2 linked regions of the Microbulbifer sp. GL-2 genome follow. The protein of the gene in region 1 interacts with the protein of each later gene in a pairwise test. Links are inferred from orthologs where the notes say so. Each region holds a gene or a part of one and is shown on either strand. Other genes may lie near its edges.

Evidence for each region.
Region 2: the proteins of eno (region 1) and rpe interact in binary tests that used the Escherichia coli proteins (3 or more experiments, as listed by UniProt). The link is inferred for Microbulbifer sp. GL-2 from one-to-one orthologs.

The regions. Positions count from the first base shown.
Region 1 is NZ_AP019807.1:3,072,215-3,078,664, forward strand. What follows is about bases 1-2,874. They hold eno (phosphopyruvate hydratase), read left to right. Parts: upstream 1-731; coding sequence 732-2,018; downstream 2,019-2,874. Other genes in these bases: kdsA (3-deoxy-8-phosphooctulonate synthase), read left to right, coding at 1-500; GL2_RS13370 (septum formation initiator family protein), read left to right, coding at 2,105-2,392; ispD (2-C-methyl-D-erythritol 4-phosphate cytidylyltransferase), read left to right, coding at 2,389-2,874. Also shown: more of ispD, read left to right, coding at 2,875-3,108; ispF (2-C-methyl-D-erythritol 2,4-cyclodiphosphate synthase), read left to right, coding at 3,108-3,593; tRNA pseudouridine(13) synthase TruD, read left to right, coding at 3,586-4,548; GL2_RS13390 (protein-L-isoaspartate(D-aspartate) O-methyltransferase), read left to right, coding at 4,602-5,273; GL2_RS13395 (DUF368 domain-containing protein), read left to right, coding at 5,270-6,232; GL2_RS13400 (peptidoglycan DD-metalloendopeptidase family protein), read left to right, coding at 6,418-6,450. UniProt on the Escherichia coli protein: Catalyzes the reversible conversion of 2-phosphoglycerate (2-PG) into phosphoenolpyruvate (PEP). It is essential for the degradation of carbohydrates via glycolysis.
Region 2 is NZ_AP019807.1:1,021,515-1,038,152, reverse strand. The notes cover bases 517-3,431. They hold rpe (ribulose-phosphate 3-epimerase), read left to right. Parts: upstream 517-1,600; coding sequence 1,601-2,263; downstream 2,264-3,431. Other genes in these bases: trpE (anthranilate synthase component I), read left to right, coding at 2,495-3,431; GL2_RS04585 (nucleotidyltransferase family protein), read left to right, coding at 874-1,581; GL2_RS04590 (aminoglycoside phosphotransferase family protein), read left to right, coding at 517-835. Outside these bases: more of GL2_RS04590, read left to right, coding at 1-516; more of trpE, read left to right, coding at 3,432-3,994; GL2_RS04570 (ion transporter), read left to right, coding at 3,991-4,854; GL2_RS04565 (aminodeoxychorismate/anthranilate synthase component II), read left to right, coding at 4,851-5,429; indole-3-glycerol phosphate synthase TrpC, read left to right, coding at 6,553-7,347; cAMP-activated global transcriptional regulator CRP, read right to left, coding at 7,427-8,077; GL2_RS04545 (OsmC family protein), read left to right, coding at 8,378-8,785; coq7 (2-polyprenyl-3-methyl-6-methoxy-1,4-benzoquinone monooxygenase), read right to left, coding at 8,876-9,520; purD (phosphoribosylamine--glycine ligase), read right to left, coding at 9,575-10,879; purH (bifunctional phosphoribosylaminoimidazolecarboxamide formyltransferase/IMP cyclohydrolase), read right to left, coding at 11,090-12,661; DNA-binding transcriptional regulator Fis, read right to left, coding at 12,810-13,118; tRNA dihydrouridine synthase DusB, read right to left, coding at 13,115-14,053; GL2_RS04515 (DUF3426 domain-containing protein), read right to left, coding at 14,302-15,594; prmA (50S ribosomal protein L11 methyltransferase), read right to left, coding at 15,670-16,551. UniProt on the Escherichia coli protein: Catalyzes the reversible epimerization of D-ribulose 5-phosphate to D-xylulose 5-phosphate.

The sequences.
Region 1 (6,450 bases):
TGGCCCGCCAAACCGATCTGGTAGCCGCTATGGCTGCTACCGGAGCGGTAATCAATGTAAAAAAACCGCAATTCATGAGCCCTCCGCAAGTTAAAAATGTGGTGGAGAAGTTTTCCGAGTGCGGTAACGAGAATATTATCCTGTGTGAGCGTGGTGCCTGTTTTGGGTACGACAATCTGGTTGTCGATATGCTTGGTTTCAGTACCATGATCAATGCCTCTGGTGGTGCCCCGCTAATATTTGATGTAACTCACGCCCTGCAAATGCGCGATCCATCTGGCGCAGCTTCCGGTGGACGCCGTGCACAAGTTACCGAACTGGGCCGTGCTGGCTTGGCTATTGGTATTGCCGGCCTGTTCCTGGAGGCGCACCCGGATCCGCACAAAGCGCTGTGTGATGGTCCCAGTGCTTTACCCCTGGAGAAACTGGAGCCATTCCTTGCGCAGATGAAAGCGGTGGATGATTTGATCAAGGGGCTTGCCCCTTTGGATACCAAATAAAAGTAAGAAATAAATAGTGCGCGCCCTTTCCGGGTGCGTGGTGCCTATCCGGGGTCGCTTTTTATACTGATGCGGCTATCGGAAAAATAATTACAGAGTCAAACTCTGGATTGAGCGGCACTAGTGGAAGCCCTGGGTTTTCCACGCAATAGTTGAAACTTTCTTTTTCAGTAATTACCTACTTTCAGTAAGTAACAATTTCAGTTAGTACCAATACGGAGCCCATTGTTAATGAGCAAGATTGTCGCAGTTAAAGCCTACGAAGTGCTGGATTCCCGCGGTAACCCTACCGTTGAAGCCGATGTAATCCTGGAAGACGGTTCTATCGGTTCCGCCTGCGCTCCTTCCGGCGCCTCTACCGGCTCACGAGAAGCTCTTGAATTGCGCGATGGTGATAAGAGCCGTTACTTGGGTAAAGGCGTATTGAAGGCGGTTGAAAACATCAACACTGCCATCGCCGACTTGCTTAAGGGCATGGATGCAACCGATCAGCGCGCCCTGGATAAGGCGATGATCGATGCAGATGGTACTGAAAATAAAGCCAAGCTGGGTGCAAATGCAATCCTGGCGGTTTCCCTGGCGGCAGCCAAAGCGGCAGCAGCATCGAAGAAAATCCCGCTGTACCAACACATTGCTGAAGTAAATGGCACTGCTGGTGAGTACAGCATGCCGGTTCCCATGATGAATATTCTCAACGGTGGTGAGCACGCCGATAATAATGTGGATATCCAGGAGTTTATGGTACAGCCGGTAAAGGCCGATTCTTTTGCTGAAGCTCTCCGCCAAGGTGCCGAGATTTTCCACTCCCTGAAGGAAGTCCTTTCCAGCAATAATCTGAACACTGCTGTCGGTGATGAAGGTGGTTTCGCTCCTAATCTGCCTTCCAACGAAGCGGCTTTGAAAGTGATTGCTGAAGCGGTAGAAAAAGCCGGCTATACCCTGGGCGATGACATCACCCTGGCCTTGGATTGTGCTTCCTCCGAGTTCTACAAAGAGGGTCAATACGACCTGGCTGGTGAAGGCAAGCAATTCGATAGTGAAGGTTTCGCCAGCTATCTTGCCGATTTGTCAGCCAACTACCCCATCATTTCTATTGAAGATGGTATGGATGAGAGCGACTGGGATGGCTGGAAAGTGCTGACCGATAAAATTGGTGACAAGGTGCAGCTGGTAGGTGATGACCTATTTGTAACCAATACCAAAATCCTTAAGGAAGGTATCGAAAAGGGTGTTGGCAACTCTATCCTGATCAAGTTTAACCAGATTGGCTCCCTGTCTGAAACGCTGGATGCGATTAAGATGGCCAAAGATGCCGGTTATACGGCTGTGATTTCTCATCGCTCCGGCGAGACCGAAGACACTACTATTGCTGACCTGGCAGTTGCGACAGCGGCGGGTCAAATCAAAACTGGTTCCCTGTGCCGTTCCGATCGCGTAGCCAAGTACAACCGCCTGCTGCGTATCGAAGCTGAATTGAATGGTGCTGCTCCATACCGTGGCCGTGCTGAGTTCAAGTAATTACTACTTTTTAGCGTGCAGGCTGGAGGGGCGAATGAGCCTCTCCAGCCTGCTTTAATACGTTCAGCGAAATATCGTAAACCCGTATGAAATGGCTGCTGGCAATTCTTACCATCATACTGCTTGCTACTCAGTACCGATTCTGGGTCGGTGAAGGCAGTCTCGCCGAAGTTACCCGTCTTAAACGACAGCTTGACCAACAGCAGGAAAAGAACGCTGTCCTGATGCGAGAAAACCGTCAGTTATTGCGGGAAGTGCGAAGTCTCAAGGTGGGTACTGAAGGTGTCGAGGCTAAGGCACGCTATGACCTGGGTTTAATAAAGGAAGGGGAAACCCTGTTTATCTTCCTGGATTCGGAAGAGGCCAAAAAGTGATTACAGATTATTGGGTCGTAGTGCCTGCTGCCGGAGTTGGCAAACGTATGGGGGCCGACCGGCCCAAGCAGTATTTACCACTTCTCGGACAGCCCTTGTTGTCCCTGACGCTACGCAATATTTTAACTTGGCCGGGTATCGCTGGAATTGTTGTGGCTTTGTCTGGGGAGGATGACCTCTTCCGACACCTGAAAGAAGCTGCACACCCGCTGGTACACACTGTCACCGGTGGGGCTGAGCGCTCAGATTCTGTTCTCGCCGCATTGAAGTTTCTCTCTGAGCGGGAGGCTAATGATACTCCAGTGCTGGTCCACGATGCTGCGCGCCCCTGTGTAGCATTGGAGGACATTGCTGCTCTGTTGGATAGCGGTGTCTCTTCTACAGCTCTTTTGGCGCGACCTGCCAGTGATACGGTAAAGCTAAGCCGCCTTGAGGATAGAAAAAACTGCGTAGAAAAAACCCTGGACCGCCAACATATCTGGTTAGCACAAACTCCACAGCGTGCGCCACTGGGATTGTTGTACTCCTGTCTCAATCGCGCTCTTGAGCAGGGGCAAGCGGTTACTGATGAAGCCAGCGCGCTCGAGATCTTTGGTCACTCGCCGCAACTTGTTGCGGGGCAAGGCGACAACATTAAAGTGACTCACCCCTCCGATATTATGGTGGCTGAGGCCATCCTGCGTTTGCGCTATGCGCCCACAGAGGATAATCGATAGTGAGTTTTCGAATTGGTCAGGGCTTTGATGTGCATGCGTTTTGCCCTGGTGGCCATGTTGTACTCGGCGGAGTAAAAATCCCCCATGAACTCGGCCTAAAGGCCCATTCCGACGGGGATGTACTCCTACATGCCCTGACTGATGCTTTGCTTGGGGCCCTGGCTCTTGGAGATATTGGCTACCATTTTCCCGACACTGATGAGCGGTATGCTGGTGCTGATAGCCGTACTTTGTTGCGGCATGTTTTAGCATTGCTTGAGGAAAAGGGGTATCACCTGGTGAATGCGGATACTACCTTGATTGCCCAGGCGCCCAAGATGGCACCATATATTGAAGCGATGCGTGGAAATATTGCCGAGGACTGCGGTGTGGATATTGCGGATATCAGTGTGAAGGCAACAACTACTGAAAAGTTAGGTTTTACCGGGCGTCGCGAGGGTATAGCAGCCCAGGCAGTTGTCCTGCTCGAGCGTAATCATGCCTGAAGCCTGGAACCTGAATTGGCCCCGTGCTTTGGGCGGGGCGGCAATCTCCGCAGATTTCCGTACTGAACCGGAAGATTTTGTTGTTGATGAACTGGCGTTTCCCGAGACTTGTGATGGTGGTGAACACGTATACCTGCACATCAAAAAGCGAGGTGCCAATACCGCTTGGGTGGCGAAACAACTGGCCAAACTTGCCGGTGTACGTCCTCTGGATGTCAGCTACTTTGGGTTGAAGGATCGGCATGCTGTAACCACCCAGTGGTTCAGTGTGTGGCTTGGGCAAAAATCTGAACCCGATTGGTCGCAAATTAACAGTGATGAAATTTTATTGCTGCAGAATTTCCGCGGCGCCCGCAAGTTGCGACGTGGAGAGCACGTCGGTAATCGATTCAAAATTCGCCTGCGAAGCACTCGCGGTGATCGCCAGGCTGCACAGCAGGTACTGGAACAAATTGGCGACGGTGTGCCGAATTACTTTGGCGAGCAGCGGTTTGGTATCAAAGGTGGCAACCTCGATTTGGTGCGCCAGCTGGCTGAGGAAGAGGGCCGCTGTCGCAAGAGCGATAAGGCCTTTGCCATGTCGGCAGCGCGCAGCTGGCTGTTCAATCAAGTCCTTGCCGATAGGGTTGGTTCCGGAAACTGGCTGGAGTGTCTTGAGGGGGAACCGGAGGTTGATCCCAGCGGCCCTCTATGGGGGCGTGGGCGCAACCCTGCTGCCGGTATTCAGGGAGAACTTGAAGAGGCGATCCTGCAGGCCTGGCAACCCTGGTGTAACTGGCTGGAACACTGTGGGCTCAAGCAGGAGCGCCGACAGCTGATATTGCGTCCAGAGGCTTTTTGCTTCCAGTGGGAGGGGGATGACCTGACACTAGAATTTGCCCTGCCGCCAGGTGCGTTTGCAACCGCATTACTGAGGGAAGTGGCTGAGCTGGTCAATGTGAACTCGGACACATAAAATTCAGTATTGGAAGCGACAGGCGTGATACAGGGGATGGAACTTAACAGCTTATGGACCGCTTGAGACACGAAGGTCTGGGAATGACCTCCCAGCGCACCCGCAATCGCTTAATTCAGCGCCTGCGGGAAGAGGGGATCAGCAATGAGGAAGTCCTGGATGTAATGGCATCCACCCCGCGACACCTGCTCCTGGATGAAGCCCTGGCGATCCGCGCCTATGAGGATACGGCGCTCCCCATTGGTTATGGCCAGACCATTTCCCAGCCCTATATTGTTGCGCGGATGACTGAATTACTGTTGAGCCGAGCCAAATCCCTGCACCGGGTTTTGGAGGTAGGGACTGGTTCCGGATATCAGACGGCGATTCTCTCTCGTCTGGTGGAACAACTTTATTCTGTTGAGCGTGTCCAACCCCTGTTGGAAAAGGCGCGTAAGTGCCTGACAGAATTGGGCCATCACAATATCGAATACAAGCTAAGCAACGGTGGCTTTGGATGGCCGGAAAAGGGGCCCTACGATGCAATCCTGGCCGCCGCTGCGCCGGCAGTGGTTCCCGATGAGCTGAGGCAGCAGCTTGCTCCGAATGGTGTATTGGTGATTCCGGTGGGATCAGAACAGCAGTACCTGACTATGGTTACCCGTCGTCAGGATAGTGATCAATTTGATGTGGAGAAGCTGGAAGCAGTACGCTTTGTACCGCTACTCAGTGGTGTTGTTCGATGAAATTTGTCGAGAGTTTGAAAAGTCGTTACCCGGGTATCGTGTTGCGTGGTATGGCGATGGGTGCTGCGGATGTTGTCCCCGGTGTTTCTGGGGGAACCATCGCTTTTATTACTGGAATTTATCAGGAGTTGCTGGATTCTCTCAGTCGAATAGGTCCACACTGTGTCACTAAATTGAGAAAAGAGGGCATTGCAGCAACCTGGAAATATATTAATGGTGGCTTTCTGCTCTCCCTTTTTCTTGGGGTTTTGATCAGTATCTTCAGCCTTGCGCGATTGATTGGCGGGTTGTTGGAGAATTACCCCATTGTGGTTTGGTCTTTTTTCTTTGGCCTAGTCTTGGCTTCCACCATACCGGTTATGCGCAATATACCGCGATGGTCCCCATCGGTTTTAGTTTTTTTGATATTGGGTATTGCTCTGGCAGTAACAGTCAGTGAATTGCGTCCGGGGGAAATTCCAGCTACACCACTTACACTGTTCTTATCTGGGGCTCTGGCTATTTGCGCTATGGCGCTGCCGGGTATCTCCGGCGCTTTTATTTTGTTGATGATTGGGATCTATCCCAAGGTGCTCTCTGCCGTTCATGAGTTGCAAATAGCCAATTTACTTTGTTTTGCCACCGGTGCTGCTATTGGACTTATGTTGTTTAGTCGACTGCTTTCCTGGCTGATGCATCGTTATGTTGCTCGCACACTGGCTTTCCTCGCCGGAATTTTATTGGGGAGCCTGAAAATAATCTGGCCCTGGAAATTGCCAATACCTGGGGACCTAGAGGCCTCCAGTAAGTTGGCACCACTGTTGTCAAATGCGACCCCATCCGACTTTGTAGCGCAGACTGGAGAAGCCGCGCACCTCGGTGCAGCCGTGGCAGCAGCGTTGGCCGCCGTAGTATTGGTGCTTTCAATAGACTTTTTTGGAGGGGCTCACCGGGGAAAATCTTGCGCCACACCGCAATAAGATCTGGAAAATCTCGGTATGGCAGCGTTTTATGAAGCTTTTGCCGAGATTTTTGGAGCTTTTCTTTAGACACTTTTTCCATAAATGCCGTGGTCTGATGTAAAAAGAGAATAATGGAATGTCATCTTTTGCTACGCTCTAAAGGCCTTTTTTGGCGGAACATTTACCCCCTTTCTGGTCATTTTTTGATTGGGGTGTTAAAAATATTAGGCATTAGC
Region 2 (16,638 bases), 2.0 Mb from region 1 along the record:
TGATTACCTGCGTCGCAATGGTATCCATACGCCGATGGTGGTTGCGGCAGATACTGGCCAGGGTTATCTGCTGTTGGAGGACCTTGGTGATACCCAGTTATTTGGTGTGCTAAGTAGCGACAGTGTTGAAGGTCTCTATGCGGAGGTGATGAGCGAGTTGCTATGCCTGCAGCAGATACCCAGAAAAGAGTCACTTTTTCCAAAATATGACTCAGAGCTGCTGCTGACCGAGATGCGTATTATGCCTGAATGGCTAGCGGGAAAATTACTTGGCTACCAGCTTCCAGCTATGGAAGCGCGGTTATTGGAAGAGACTTTCCAGTTGCTGTTGAATAATGCCGCGAGCCAGCCCCAAACCCTTGTTCACCGGGATTATCACAGCCGCAACCTTATGATTCGCGGAGGGGAGCGGCCTGGGATCGTTGATTTCCAGGATGCGGTCTGGGGGCCGGTCACTTACGACCTGGCCTCGCTTTTGCGCGACTGTTATATACGCTGGCCGCGAGAACGGGTGGAACGCTGGGCTTTGGCCTATGCCGCCACTGCGGAAGCTGCCGGGGTGTTGGAACCTGTGGAGCCTGAGAGGTTCTTACGTTGGTTCGACTGGATGGGCCTGCAACGCCATATTAAAGTACTTGGCCTGTTTCCTCGTCTGTCGCTGCGCGATGGTAAGCAAGGCTACCTGGGTAATTTGCCCCTTGTCATTCGCTATGTGCTAGAGACAGCGGGTCGTTACCCTGAGCTGAAGCCCTTTAGCGATTGGTTTGGCAGCCAGTTGTTGCCATTGATCGAACAGCAAGCCTGGTACAGCGACTATCGCTGTGCCGGTGACTAGCGCGGGCAAGCCGCAAGAAAACTGTATAGATTAATTTGATGACTCAACTTATAGAGACTCCCCCAACAACAGCCATGCTCCTGGCCGCTGGCTTCGGGCGTCGCATGCGTCCACTCACGGATCAGACTCCAAAGCCCCTGCTCTCCGTGGCGGGGAAACCCCTGATTGAACATGCTTTGCTGCGCCTTCAAGGAATTGGTGTGCAGCGGGTGGTGATTAACCTGGGCTATCTTGGCCATATGATCAAGGACTACCTGGGCAGTGGAGAGCGTTGGGGGCTGGATATCCAGTATTCAGTCGAGCACGAAGAAAAGCCACTCGAGACTGCTGGAGGCATCCTCAATGCGATGCCGCTCTTGGGAGAGGCCCCGTTCCTGGTGGTGAATGGGGATGTCTGGTGTGATTTTGATCTCTCTGATTGGGTGGCTCGTCCGCTGCCCCAAGACTGTCCTGGACGACTGCTGATGGTGCCCAATCCCCCACACAATCCAGAGGGTGACTTTGCTATTGAGGCTGGCCTGTTATCAGGCACTGCAAAGCCCCGTTTCACCTTTGCCGGGATTAGTTGGTTGCGCCCGGAAGTGCTTACCCAATACCCCAAGATGCGAGAGTGTTTTGGCCTTGGTGAGGTATTTACCTTTAATGAAGATAAATTGCAGGCGGAGCTATACCGGGGAGACTGGTGTGATGTGGGTACTCCCGAGCGCCTGGATCGATTGCACCGCCGCCTGAGCGCGGAAAACTGAGTTACTGAAGGATATTGAGATGTCTGATTACAAAATTGCTCCATCTATTCTTTCCGCCGATTTCGCGCGTCTTGGAGAGGAAGTGGACAATGTACTGGCTGCAGGGGCCGATTGGGTGCACTTCGATGTGATGGATAACCACTATGTACCCAACCTCACCATTGGCCCGATGGTATGTCAGGCGCTGCGCAAGCATGGCGTAGAAGCCCCAATTGACGTACACCTGATGGTGGAACCAGTGGACGATATGATCCGTATGTTCGCCGATGCGGGAGCCACCTATATTACATTCCATCCCGAGGCCTCCCGCCACCCTGATCGCTCCCTGCAACTGATTCGCAGCCTGGGCTGTAAAGCAGGCCTGGTCTTCAACCCGGCTACCAGTCTTGATGCGGCCAAGTACGTGATGGATAAGCTGGATATGATCCTGTTGATGTCTGTCAACCCGGGCTTTGGCGGCCAGAAATTTATTCCGGGCACCCTTGAAAAATTGCGTGAAGCGCGCCAATTGATCGATGGCAGCGGCTACGATATCCGCTTGGAAATCGATGGGGGGGTGAACCGGGATAATATTGCGAAAATCGCCGCAGCTGGCGCTGACACTTTCGTCGCGGGTTCCGCAATCTTCAACACGCCGGACTACGCTGAAGTAATCGGCGCAATGCGCAAGAGCTTGTCCTGATAAAAACCCGGCGGGCAAGCCCTTGCCCGCCGCATACGGGATTTGTAAACTTGTGCGCCTGCACTGAGGAATTTCCGTGAATCACACAGTCCCCACAACAACCAGCTGGCGATGGCGCCGCTGATCCGCTGAGGTCAAATCGGTAGCTGCTACCATTTCGGCCGCCTCTCCCGTGGGCGCTATCTATACTCGAGCGCCAGCCTGAAAAATGCAAAATAGACCGGAGTCTCTATGACCCCAAGCGAATACGCCCGACTTGTGTCTGCGGGCTATAACCGTATACCACTGGTACGCCGAGTACTGGCCGATATTGAAACACCCCTGTCCACTTACCTGAAGCTTGCCGCGGGACGATACAGTTACCTGCTTGAGTCAGTGCAAGGAGGGGAAAAGTGGGGGCGATACTCCATTATCGGCTTACCCGCACGTACCTTGCTGCGTGTGCGTGGCAATGAGGTAACTGTCGAGCGGGATGGTGAGGTAGTCGAGAGCCACACTTCGGAAGACCCGTTGGCGTTTGTTGAAGACTTCCAGCAGCGCTATAGGGTGCCAGAGCTGCCGGGCCTGCCGCGCTTTAATGGCGGCCTTGTGGGCTATTTTGGCTATGACTGCGTACGTTATATAGAGCCTCGCCTGGCTCGCAGTATGCCCCAGGATACACTTGGCAATCCGGATATCCTGTTGATGGTTAGTGATGAACTGGTCGTATTCGATAACCTCGCGGGTGCAGTTATCTTTATCGTGCACGCGGACCCACAGGAGGGTGACGCCTATGGCCGTGCCCAGCAACGCCTGGATCAACTGGTGGATCGCCTAGCGCAGCCATTGCCTGATACCGTGCCACTGGACCTGGATGGTAATGGTATCGAGGAGAGTGCGTTTCATTCGCACTTCAGTGAGGAGAATTTCAAGCTGGCTGTAGGCCGGGTTAAGGAGTATGTCCTGGCTGGGGATGTTATGCAGGTGGTGCCGTCACAGCGCCTGTCCGCTCCCTTTGATGCGCCACCGCTGAATTTCTATCGAGCCTTGCGCAGCCTGAACCCGTCGCCTTATATGTACTTCCTTGATCTGGGGGATCACCAGGTGGTGGGTTCAAGTCCCGAGATATTGGTGCGCCTGGAAGATGGTGAAATGACGGTACGCCCTCTGGCGGGTACCCGTCGCCGCGGAGGCACTGAGGAAGAGGATCTGGCTTTGGAGCGGGAGCTACTGGCCGACCCTAAAGAGCGGGCTGAGCACCTGATGTTGATCGACCTGGGCCGAAACGATGTTGGGCGCGTGGCTGCCACCGGCAGCGTGCGGGTGACCGAACAGATGGTGGTGGAGCGCTACTCCCATGTGATGCATATCACCTCCAATGTGACCGGTCATATTCGCGAAGGACTCACAGGGATGGATGCACTGCGTGCGGCCCTGCCAGCCGGCACCCTGTCCGGAGCACCGAAGATCCGCGCTATGGAAATTATTGATGAATTGGAGCCGGAGAAACGTGGTATTTACGGCGGTGCTGTGGGTTACCTGGCCTGGAATGGCAATATGGACACCGCTATTGCCATCCGTACGGCTGTGATCAAGGATGGCCAATTATTTATCCAGGCCGGTGCCGGCCTGGTAGCCGATTCCGATCCACAGTCGGAATGGGATGAAACCATGAACAAGGCCCGCGCGCTTTTCCGCGCGGCGGGTATGGCACTGGCCAGTAGTAGTAAAGAAGTAAAGACCGAGCAATGAACGAAGCTAGTATTCCCCAAAAATTGACCTTGACTGAACGTTGCCAGCGGATCGTTGAAGCCCCCCTGTTTAACCAGGTAATTATCGGCATAATCCTGCTCAATGGTATTGCCGTGGGGCTGGAAACCTCGAACTGGGTAGTAGAGCGCTTTGGTGCCTTATTGAAGGCCACCAACCAACTGGTACTGGGCGCTTTCATCCTCGAAGCGCTGGTAAAAATTGCTGCTCACGGTGTCCGCCCATGGCGTTACTTTGCCAATGGCTGGAACTGTTTTGACTTCACCATTATCGTCCTCAGCCTGATACCTGCCGCCGGGCCACTGGCAACCCTGGCGCGCTTGGTGCGGGTGCTGAGAGTTTTGCGCCTGGTCTCCGCTTTCCCCGAGCTGCGCACCCTGGTGGATACCTTGCTGCGTAGTCTGCCCAGTATGTTTCACATCGCGCTACTGATGGGGATTATTTTTTATATCTATGGAGTGGCCGGTTATTTCCTGTTCCACGATGTGGATCCTACTCACTGGCGCAACCTGCCGATTGCACTGTTGAGTCTGTTCCGTATCGTCACTTTCGAAGATTGGACCGATATTATGTACACGGCTATGGATGCGATGCCCTGGGCCTGGGTCTACTTTATTAGTTTTGTGGTTATGGGCGCCTTTGTCATGATCAACCTGTTTATCGGGGTGGTGCTCAATAACCTGGAAGAGGCCAAGTTGAGGCGGATGGATGAGCTGTGCCTGCCGCCAAGTCAAACTGAGATTCTGCGCGAGCTGCGCTCAACCCAGGCGGCCTTGGCGCGCCTGCAAAAACGCATGGAAGCGAATTCCGATTCACCAGAGGCTACGGGGGCCGGACAATGATTTTAATGATCGACAATTACGACTCCTTTACCTGGAATGTGGTGCAGTATCTGGAAGAGCTGGGTGCGGAGGTTTTAGTCAAGCGCAACGATGAGATCACTTTGGCGGAAATAGAGCAGATAACTCCGGAGAAAATTGTGATTTCACCGGGGCCCTGTACCCCCAATGAGGCGGGAATATCCCTGGAGACGATTCGTGGTTTTGCCGGTCGCATCCCGATCCTGGGAATTTGCCTTGGCCATCAGAGTATTGGCCAGGTTTTCGGTGGCAGGGTGGTTCGTGCAGGCCAGGTTATGCATGGAAAAACTTCGCCTATAGTGCACAACAACCTGGGGGTGTTCCACGGTCTGTCCAACCCTTTTGAGGCGACTCGCTATCATTCACTGGTAGTGGAAAAAGGCAGCCTTCCCGAATGTCTGGAAGTTACTGCCTGGACTGAGACAGAAGACGGGGAAATCGATGAAATTATGGGCCTGCGTCACCGCGAACTCGCAGTTGAGGGAGTGCAGTTCCACCCGGAGTCAATTCTCACTGTGCACGGCCACGATATGCTGCGGAATTTTCTCGAGTCCTGATATTTAAGGGCCGATAGCGCGGGGCCGTAACTACTGGACCCGCTTAAATAAAATATAGAGCAGGGCAAAGGGGACAAAATGAATATCCAACAGGCCATCGCCAAGCTGGTGGATGGAGAGCACCTCACCCGTGTGGAAATGCGCGAGACTGTGGGCCAGATAATGCGCGGCGAGACCGAGGAAGCGCAAATAGGGGCGTTACTGATAGCCCTGCGCATTCGCGGAGAAACAGTCGATGAGATTGTTGGTGCGGTAGAAACCATGCGCGAGTTGGCGACGAAAGTAACCCTGAACCTGGATTACACCGTGGATATTGTGGGTACCGGTGGTGACGGTGCCAATCTTTTTAACGTCTCCAGCGCCAGCAGTTTTGTCGCCGCAGCGGCAGGGGCCAAAGTAGCCAAGCACGGCAACCGCTCGGTGTCCTCCAGTAGTGGCTCAGCAGATTTATTGGAGAGTGCCGGTGTTTACCTGGAGCTGAGTCCCGAGCAAATGGCTCGCTGTGTAGACACAATCGGTATTGGATTTATGTTTGCCCCCAGCTTCCACAGCGCTGTGCGTCATGTTGGGCCAGCACGAAAAGCATTGGGCTTGCGTACTATTTTCAATTTGCTCGGTCCTATGACCAATCCCGCTGGGGTAAAGCGCAAGGTGATCGGGGTTTATGAAAAACGCTATTGTCGCCTGCTGGCGGAGGTTTTACAGCGTTTGGGCTCTGAGCATGTGCTGGTATTACACAGTGAAGATGGCCTGGATGAGGCCAGTATTGCTGCGGACACCCACGCAGTGGAACTTAAACAAGGCACCATCAGTGAGTTTACCCTGCGCCCGGAGAGCTTCGGCATTGAACGCCGTGATCTGGGGGCCTGATTGTTTCCGGGTCGAAGGAGTCCCTGGCACTGATTCGTGATGCTTTGGGCAAGCGCGAGACTGAGGCTGGGCAGAAAGCCGCTGATATTATCGCCCTCAATGCCGGTCTCGCCATTTATGTTAGTGGTGTCGCTGCCAGCGCGGAACAGGGTATCGCTATGGCACAGGATGCCATCGACAGCGGCCTGGCCGCAGAAAAAATTAATGACCTGGCTGCTTTTACCAGCGCCTTTCGTCCTGAGGAAGTTAAGTCGTGAGCACGCCCACTATTTTAAAAACAATTATTGAGCGTAAATGGCAGGAAGTGGTTGAACGCAAACTGCAGTGTAGTCAGGAGGAGATACGACTGCGCGCGCAGGAACAGCAACCGCCGCGGGGATTTGTTACCGCCCTCGAACGTAAAATTGCTGAAGGTGAGGCCGCAGTGATTGCCGAAATCAAAAAAGCTTCGCCGAGCAAGGGGGTTATCCGCGAGGATTTCCTTCCCGCAGAAATTGCTACCAGTTATGAAAAAGGTGGGGCGGCTTGCCTGTCGGTACTTACCGATGTCGACTTTTTTCAGGGGGCGGACAGCTATTTGCAGCAGGCGCGCAACGCTGTACGCCTGCCTGTACTGCGCAAGGATTTTACCGTTGATCCCTATCAGGTCTACGAAGCCCGGGCGATCGGTGCCGATTGTATCCTATTGATTGCCGCCTGCCTCGATGACGAGCAAATGCAGGATCTCAATAGCCTGGCCCTGGATCTGGGTTTGGATGTTTTGGTGGAAGTGCATAACCGTGAGGAGCTGGAGCGGGCCTTGGTGCTGCCTAATCGCCTGATTGGTATCAATAATCGTAATTTGCACACTTTCGAGGTGCAGTTGGAAAATACGTTTAAATTACTCGACCTGATTCCGCAGGATCGCATAGTCGTAACTGAAAGTGGAATTCACACCACCGATGATGTCGCAGCCATGCGCGGGCACAGCGTAAATACGTTCTTAGTGGGAGAGGCATTTATGCGCGAACAGGAGCCTGGGCGGAAATTGATGGAAATGTTTAATTGAGCTGTAATATTTTAATAGTTCAACAAAAAAGGCGATCACTGGATCGCCTTTTTTGTTTGTGCGTGAAACCCATACCAGATTAACGGGTGCCGTATACCACCATCGTTTTTCCTTTAACGGATACCAGACCCTGCTCCTCCAGAGTTTTCAGTACTCGTCCGACCATTTCGCGGGAGCAGCCGACGATGCGGCCAATTTCCTGGCGAGTAATTTTAATCTGCATGCCTTCGGGGTGGGTCATCGCATCTGGTTCGTTACACAGGTCCAATAAGGTGCGGGCTACGCGTCCGGTTACATCAAGGAAGGCCAAATCGCCTACTTTGCGTGTTGTGTTGCGCAGGCGACCTGCCATCTGTGTGGCCAGTGCGAAAAGGAATTCAGGGTGTTGTCGGGTCAGCTCCTGAAATTTTGTATAGGAAATTTCCGCTACTTCGCACTCGGTTTTGGTGCGCACCCAGGCGCTGCGGGTGTCCTGGTCAAACAGGCCCATTTCACCAAAAAAGTCTCCATCATTGAGGTAGGCGACAATCATCTCGCGGCCTTCGTCATCCTCAATCAGGACGGTAACAGAACCGCGCATAATGAAATAGAGGGATTCACAGCGGTCGCCGGCATAGATAATCGTGCTCTTGGCCGGATAGCGACGCCGGTGGCAGTGGGCCAGAAAGTCTTCAATATTGCCGATAGTCATGGGGTCTTCGATAGCAACCGTCACGGATTTATTCCTCATTTTTTGTCTCGTGCTCTATCCCGGCTATAGCAGCTGAGCACTATTGAATTATCGCGCGAAAAAAGAGTCCCCGACAGAGGCAGGCCATGGCAAAGTTCCGCATTGTGACCTGTGACACTCTGGCGCCGGTGGGATTGGACTTCAGAGCCGCTCGGACGTTCACCGGCGAGCGCTGAAATTACACTGAAGGACATTCCGCGCGGAGGCGTGCATGACACTATACCGGAAATAGCTAGGCGTCGGGATAAACTTGTACGATATGCTAAGCTTCGCGACTTGAATTTTTGCGGGAATAAGGTGATGCAAGGCAAAGTAACCTGGGTCAATGATTTGACTTTTGTCGGTGAGGCCGGCAGTGGTAACTCGGTAGTAATGGAAGGTGGACGCACCAATAATGGCGTTCGCCCCATGGAAATGATTCTGCTTGGTGTCGGTGGCTGTGCTGCCTACGATGTAGTTTCCATTTTACAAAAGGCGCGCCAGGACATTATTTCCTGTCATTGTGAGTTAAATGGAGTACGCCCGGACACGACGCCATCGCCCTTTGAACGCATCGAAATGGAATTTGTAGTGCGCGGCCGTGGGCTAAAAGAATCTCACGTAGCACGAGCGGTGGAGCTGTCTGCAGAAAAGTATTGCTCAGCTTCTATTATGTTGCGCAATGCGGGAGTGGAAATTGTGCATAGCTATCGGGTTGAAGAAGCCTGAGTAATGTGGTTTTGATTGGGCTGGGTATATGAAGTTGATAAATACCCAGCCGGTTTATTTATAGGGCTGCAACCGCCACCCAGGTTCCCTTCAGATTTTATAGCTGGCTGAAGTCATTACCTTGGCCACCAGAGACATAGCCCCCTTTACCGGAGCCGGGAATCGACTACCCCCAGCGGCAAGGGCTGCATGGGCATGCTTATCCTCGTCAATCAGCATTTGCTCCACTACGGCACGACTTTTGTTGTCCTGAGGGGGGAGCTGTTGCAAATGACTTTGCAGGTGCTTGCAAACTCTTTCTTCAGTTGCGGCGACAAATCCGAGGCTGATTCGATCACTGACTTTACCAGCGGCTGCACCGAGACCAAATGACAGCCCATACCAAATGGGATTGAGCAGACTTGGACGGCTGTCCAGTTCTTGCAGACGCTGTTCACACCAGGCCAGGTGATCAATTTCTTCATCGGCGGCGCGTTCCATTTCACCGCGTACTTCAGGCAGTTTCGCGGTGAGGGCCTGTCCCTGATAGAGGGCTTGGGCGCATACTTCGCCGCTGTGGTTGACCCGCATCAAGCCGGCGGCATGCTTGCGTTCGGCGTCGCTGAGTTCGGCTTCAGCTTCCTCTCTGGCAGGGGAGGGGCGTGTGTGACAGGGCTCTCCAGGGCTCAAAGTGCGCAGGGCGCGATCGGCCTGGATTAGCAGGCGATCGAGCCCGCTCAGGTTGCGTTCACTCATGTTCTACTGCTCCGCTGAAGTAGCAACCGCTGGAGCGGTCGCTACAAGTGGCTATTACTGCTGTTCGCCGGCAGTGGCCTCTTCTCTCTCGACCGCGCGATAGCCGATATCTTTGCGACAGAAGACCCCATCCCAGTAGATTGCGCGTGCCGCTTCATAGGCGTTGGCCTGGGCATCGGCTACGCTGTCACCCAACGCGGTGGCACAGAGAACACGGCCGCCATTGGTCACCACCCGGTCACCATCCTCTGCGGTGCCAGCGTGGAAAACCTTGGCATTGTCGCTATCGGCTTTTTCCAATCCACTGATGGCATCGCCTTTGCGGTAGCTGCCAGGATAGCCATTGGCGGCTAACACTACACCCAGGGCGGGGCGTGTGTCCCACTCAGCGGTAGTGCTATCCAGTTTCTTGTCCAACGCGGCCAGACACAGGTCCACCAGGTCAGATTTCAAGCGCATCATGATGGGCTGGGTTTCCGGGTCGCCAAAACGGCAATTGTATTCGATCACCCGCGGAGCGCCTTCCGGATCAATCATCAGGCCAGCGTAGAGGAAACCGGTGTAGGGGGTACCTTCTGCGGCCAGCCCCTTCACGGTGGGCTCAATCACCTCTTTCATAATGCGTTGGTAGACACTGTCGGTTACCACTGGAGCGGGGGAATAGGCCCCCATACCGCCAGTATTGGGGCCGGTATCGCCATCGCCAACGCGCTTATGGTCCTGGCTGGTGGCCATGGGCAGGATGTTTTCCCCGTCTACCATCACTATAAAGCTGGCTTCTTCGCCACGCAGGAATTCCTCGATTACTACACGGCAGCCGGCGTCACCAAAGGCGTTGCCGGACAGCATATCGCGCACAGCCAATTCGGCTTGTTGCACGGTTTCCGCAACGATTACGCCTTTTCCCGCAGCGAGGCCATCGGCTTTTACTACGATAGGTGCTCCTCGCTCGCGGATATATTCAATCGCCGGGTCTATCTCAGTGAAGTTGCTATAGGCCGCGGTGGGGATCTTATGGCGCTCCAGGAAGTCCTTGGTGAAGGCCTTGGAGCCCTCCAATTGGGCGGCGCCTTTGCTGGGGCCAAAAGCGGCGAGGCCGCGACCGCTGAAGAAATCTACGATACCTTCAACCAGTGGGGCCTCGGGGCCAACGATGGTGAGTTCTACACCATTTTCCTCGGCAAAGTCGGCCAGGGCGGGGAAATTGTCGATACCGATGGCTATATTTTGTAGCTTTTCCTCGCGTGCAGTGCCTGCGTTGCCCGGCGCCACAAACACGGTGTCCACCGCAGGGTTTTGTGCAGCCTTCCACGCCAGGGCGTGCTCGCGGCCACCAGAACCGATAATCAATACATTCATTGTTAAATCCCCCTAAGTCGACCGCGTGGGTCCATTGGACAGGTATCAGGAGCGCTAGTTTAGCGCGGAATCAGTACGGGGCGGAGTCGCAGGCCCGCAGTTGTCGCCTCGCGAGAGCGGGCGTTTTTATTAGATACATAGAGCGACAGGGTACTACTACCGCCCAAGTGCCGCGAGCCACAGTGAGTGCCTCGCGTTGACCGTGTCAGTTTAGTGGCGGAAGTGGCGCATACCGGTAAAGACCATAGCCATATCGTGCTCGTCCGCAGCGGCGATCACTTCTTCGTCGCGCATCGAACCGCCCGGCTGGATTACCGCCTGGATGCCCACTGCAGCGGCATTATCTATGCCGTCGCGGAAGGGGAAGAAAGCATCGGAGGCCATTACCGAATCCTGAACGGCGAGGCCGGCGTGCTCTGCTTTAATCGCGGCGATGCGTGCAGAATTAACACGGCTCATCTGGCCAGCGCCCACGCCGACAGTTCGGCCGTCTTTACCGTAAACGATGGCATTGGATTTTACGAACTTGGCGACTTTCCAGGTGAACAGCAGGTCGCGAATCTCTTCTTCAGTGGGCTGACGTTTGGAGACCACCTTCAGGTCAGCGGCGGTAACAATTCCGTCGTCGCGGTCCTGTATCAGAAGACCACCATTTACGCGTTTGTAATCCAGTGCGGATGTGCGCTCAGTGCCCCACTGGCCGCAAACCAGCAGACGGACATTCTTCTTCTCAGCCACGGCCTGCTTGGCTTCCTCGGATACAGACGGGGCGATGATCACCTCCACAAACTGGCGCTTAACAATAGCGCGGGCGGTGGCGCCGTCCAGTTCGCGGTTGAAGGCGATAATGCCGCCGAAGGCAGACTCGCTGTCGGTAGCGAAGGCTAGGTTATAGGCATTGAGAGTATTCTCAGCAATGGCCACGCCGCAGGGGTTGGCGTGTTTGACGATGACACAGGCCGGCTCGTCGAAGGCTTTTACACACTCCAGTGCCGCGTCGGTATCGGCAATATTGTTGTAGGACAACTCTTTACCCTGCAACTGGCTTGCGGTGGCAATGCAGGCCTCTGCCGGATTGGCTTCGGTGTAGAAAGCGGATTTTTGGTGCGGATTTTCACCGTAGCGCAGATCCAGTTTCTTGATAAATTGACTGTTGTAGGTGCGCGGGAACAGCTGCTTTTCGTCGCCTTTGATCGCACCCAGATAGTTGGCGATGGCACCGTCGTATCCCGCAGTATGTTCAAAAGCTTTTACTGCCAGGTCGAAGCGGCTGGCATGGCTTAGAGCACCATTGTTGGTTTTCAACTCATTAATGATATTGCCGTAGTCGCTGGCGTTAACCACGATAGTGACATCTTTGTGATTCTTGGCTGCGGCGCGCACCATGGTAGGTCCGCCGATATCGATGTTTTCGATAGCGTCTTCCAGGGAGCAGTCGGGCTTGGCGACGGTTTGTGCGAAGGGATAGAGGTTGACTACCACCATATCAATTGGCGTGATGTTATGTGCGCTCATCACCGCATCGTCGGTGCCGCGGCGGCCAAGGATGCCACCATGCACTTTAGGGTGCAGGGTTTTGACTCGGCCATCCATCATTTCCGGAAAGCCTGTGTAATCAGAGACTTCTACTACCGGGATATCGGCTTCTTTGAGTTGGCGATGAGTGCCGCCGGTGGAGAGGATTTCAACGCCCATGGCAGTGAGTTGCTGGGCGAACTCAACGATGCCACTCTTGTCAGATACACTAATCAGCGCGCGGCGGATCGATACCTTGTCTGTCATTGCACTTGGTCCAACTGGTTTCTGAAAAGGTTTTGCCACCGGGTTTTCGAGAGGTTACCGGTGGGGCGGCAAAAACTACCGCGAGGAAAATAGCGAGGGGGGATGAGTGACCTCATCCCCCCTTCGGGTTTTCTATCTGTTCGGTAGCTTACAGCAGCCCGTAGCGCTTCAGTTTTTTGCGCAGGGTGCCGCGATTAAGACCCAGCAGCTGTGCAGCGCGGGTCTGGTTGTGACGGGTATATTTCATCACCACTTCGAGCATGGGCGCTTCGATCTCTGACAGCACCATGTCGTAGACATCGGTAACCATCTGGCCATCCAGGTGGCGGAAGTAGTTCTCCATTGCGTGCTCAACGGCATCGCGCAGGGACTGCTGCTGTGGCTGTGCCAGTTGAGTCTGCCCCCTGGAGGATACTTCTTCGTTGCCAGTATCCGGAATCAATACTTCATTATTCATGCCGCTTGTGCCCCTCTCGTTATTCGGCGTTCAAACCACTCGTGAACGCTGGCATGTTGTACTTCTGCGCTCTCTATTTGGAAAAAGGTCTTGCGGAAGGACTCGCTGTCAGCGAGTGTCTTCAAGTACCAGCCCACGTGCTTGCGGGCGATACGGACCCCCATCACCTCACCGTAGAATCGGTGTAGTTCGCCCAAATGGGCGAGCAAAATATTCCTGACTTCATCCAATGTCGGTTCGGGTAGCCGCGCGCCGGTGGCGAGGTAGTGGGCTATTTCCCGAAAAATCCATGGTCGTCCCTGTGCTGCGCGGCCAATCATGACCGCAGATGCGCCAGTGTAATCGAGCACCTGTCGGGCTCTCTCGGCACTGCTAATGTCGCCATTGGCAAAAACCGGGATCTTCACCCTGGATACAATTTCGGCAATGGTATCGAATTCAGCCCGTCCGTGGTAGCCGCAAGCGCGAGTGCGGCCATGGATTGCCAGTGCGGCGATCCCGGAATCCTCGGCCATTTTGGCTACAGTGACGCCATTGCGGGAATCCGGGCACCAGCCGGTGCGGATTTTTAGCGTCACCGGGACGGAGACAGACTGGACCACGGCCTGGAGAATATCCGCCACCAGCTTCTCATCCCGCAGCAGGGCGGAGCCCGCTGCTTTTTTACACACCTTTTTTGCCGGGCAGCCCATATTGATATCAATAATCTGTGCGCCGCGGCGCACATTTTCACGAGCGGCTTCCGCCATCATTTCGGGGTCACCACCGGCGATTTGCACCGATATCGGCGCCGTTTCGCCACCGTGATCCAGACGCAAGCGCGATTTGCGGCTGTTCCACAGGCGGGTGTCCGAGGTCACCATTTCCGAAACTACCAAACCGGCGCCGAGTTCTCGACAAAGCTGGCGGAAAGGGCGATCGGTGACTCCGGCCATGGGCGCCAGAATTACCGGGTTGTCGATAATATAGGGGCCTATGGCGGTGGACACGCTAGCTCCGTTTGGGCTGTGGGTAGGGCATATCGAGCCCCGGCAAAACAGCCGCCTATGATAGCGGTTGCCCCGTTAATGGCAAAGCGAAAAAGCGGGCAATTTGATCGAACACTATCCGTTTAGCCTGCAGAGTGTGCAATTTTGGAGGCTTTGCGTGCCAGTTTACAGCTTGCTCTATGTGCAGCTCTCTATTACTGAGTGATCTTCATCTCATAATTCACCGCTTCGGTGCCGGGGTCTACCACTTCGATAGCGATATGTATGGGACTGCCCTGAGGCATAAGTTTCCGCCCGGCCAACTCGCCCTGCAGGTATTCTCCCGGGGTAAAGCGACGGCTTGCTACTGCACGGTCTTTGAGGTCGCTGAAATTCAGTTCCAGATTGGGGAATGGCTGGTTGTAGGGTGCGGTATTGATTAACACTGCATCTACTACCAGGGCGCCTTCCAGTTGTGGGTGGCTGCGCACCATCAAATTGGTGGCTTGGATGGCGTTGGGGTCCCTGAGCTGAGGCACGGTGCATCCGAACAATGGACAGGTTGCGGCGTAGATACTACGCCAGGGCTGCTTCTTACTGAGGTTATCAAACTGGAAGTAAGCCACCTGTGCCAGCAGAATAATAGTCAGCAGCGGTAAGAGTAGCCACCAGAGCCAGGGGCTCACAACCTTCCTTTTTGGCGTTACTCCCCAGGACATTTCCAGGGGAGCGGGTTGGATAGCAGAGATCAGCTGTTCGCGCTCGGGTTGCGCTTGGGGTTTATCGTTGGTATCTGTACTGGACGCAAAAAAGGGTTCCCTGCGCCCATTGATAGCGTTGGTAATAGGCTCTGAAGCCTCCAGTGTGGAGGAATCTGAGTGGGCCGGCAACGAGCTGGACTCGAAGATTTCTGCTGGTGGAGCCTGCGCTGTCTGGGGCTGTTCCCAAGGACCGGGATCTTCCTGGTTTTTGCTATAGGCTCGAGGATTCGTACTGATCTGGCTATTGGATTCAGGGCTACCGTTGAAATCGGGAGCATCATCCCAGTCCGGCTTGAGAACAGATTCTAGGTCCTCTTCGGATTCCTCCTCGTGGATAGTCTCTTCCTGCAGCTCCTGCCACTGGTTATCACCAAAGGCGTCACCGATAAGGGTGTCGGGGTCCGGTTCTGTATCGCCCTGTGGAGGAACTTCCGGTTTTCTCTCTTGTGGTTTCTTCTCTATCTCCGCGATCGGTGTCGCCGGGGAGGGTTCCGGTTGCCTGGATGGGGTTGGCTCCTCGTCATCCAGTTCGATATCGTCGTGGATCAGGAAGTCGTCGTCTTCCAGGAGGGCTTCCAGGTCGCTGCGGGTACTAGCGCTTTCATCATTGAATACGATGTTTTCGTCGGCGCGGAAAACCTGCAGGCAGGAACCACAGCGCACGGCGCCGCGGGCAGCACGCAGTTGCTGGTCATTAATATGAAAAGAGGTGCTGCAATGGGGGCAGCGGGTTACCAGTTGAGACATTCGACTATGGCGCAGTTTATTTTGCGGTCAAGTTTATCAGTCTGCCGTCCCCCCGCGTAGTGGTGGTTGGCGCATTTAGCGAATGCGGGTACCGCTCAGGCGTACCCAGCCCTCATGCTCGCCATCTTCATCGAACTTAATATTTTGCGCATAGGCTTTTTTCACCTGCTCGGCCTGGGAGGCAAGGATACCGGACAGGCAGATACGTCCGCCCACCTTGGTCAGTTCGACCAGTTCAGCTGCGAGTTCCACCAGGGGGCCGGCGAGAATATTGGCAAGCATGGTATCCACACTTTCGTGTGGGATTTTTTCCGGCAGATACACCGGAAAGCATTGCGGGTCGATGCTATTGCGTTTGGCATTATCGCGGCTGGCGATAAGGGCTTGGGGATCAATATCGGTGCCAATAGCGCGTTCAGCACCGAGCAGTAGGGCGCCGATACCGAGGATGCCGGAACCGCAGCCAAAATCGATAACACTGTGGCCCTGAAGAGGTTCACTTGCCAGCCACTGTAGGCATAGGTAAGTAGTGGGATGTGTGCCGGTACCAAATGCGAGGCCGGGGTCGAGCAGTAGGTTGACGGCTTCTGGGTGTGGCGGCTTGCACCAGCTGGGACAAATCCATAAGTTGTCGCCACATTGGATGGGCTTGTAGTGGGACATCCACTCTCGCTCCCAGTCCTTGTCCTCCAATTGCTCCCAGCGCACATTGGGCAGCATTTCGCATAGGAATGAGGCGGCTTTGGCTTCGGTTACGGAGGTATCGACTTCGGCATCGAACAGGCCGGTTATCCGGGTTTGGTCCCAGAGGGGGACTTCGCCGAGACCGGGTTCAAGGATGGGCTGGTCTGCATTGTCCTGCAGGGTGACAGAGACGGCACCGGCAAAAAGCAGTGCGTTTTCGATTTTTTCCGCGTGCGCACGATCGGTGTCAACGCGGAGTTGTAGCCAGGGCATAGGGATTCCGTAGTGAGTAACTGCTGTTGTGAGTGGGTAGCCCACCCGTTCCCTGCGACAATTATCGCCATCCATGGCGTTTGGGCT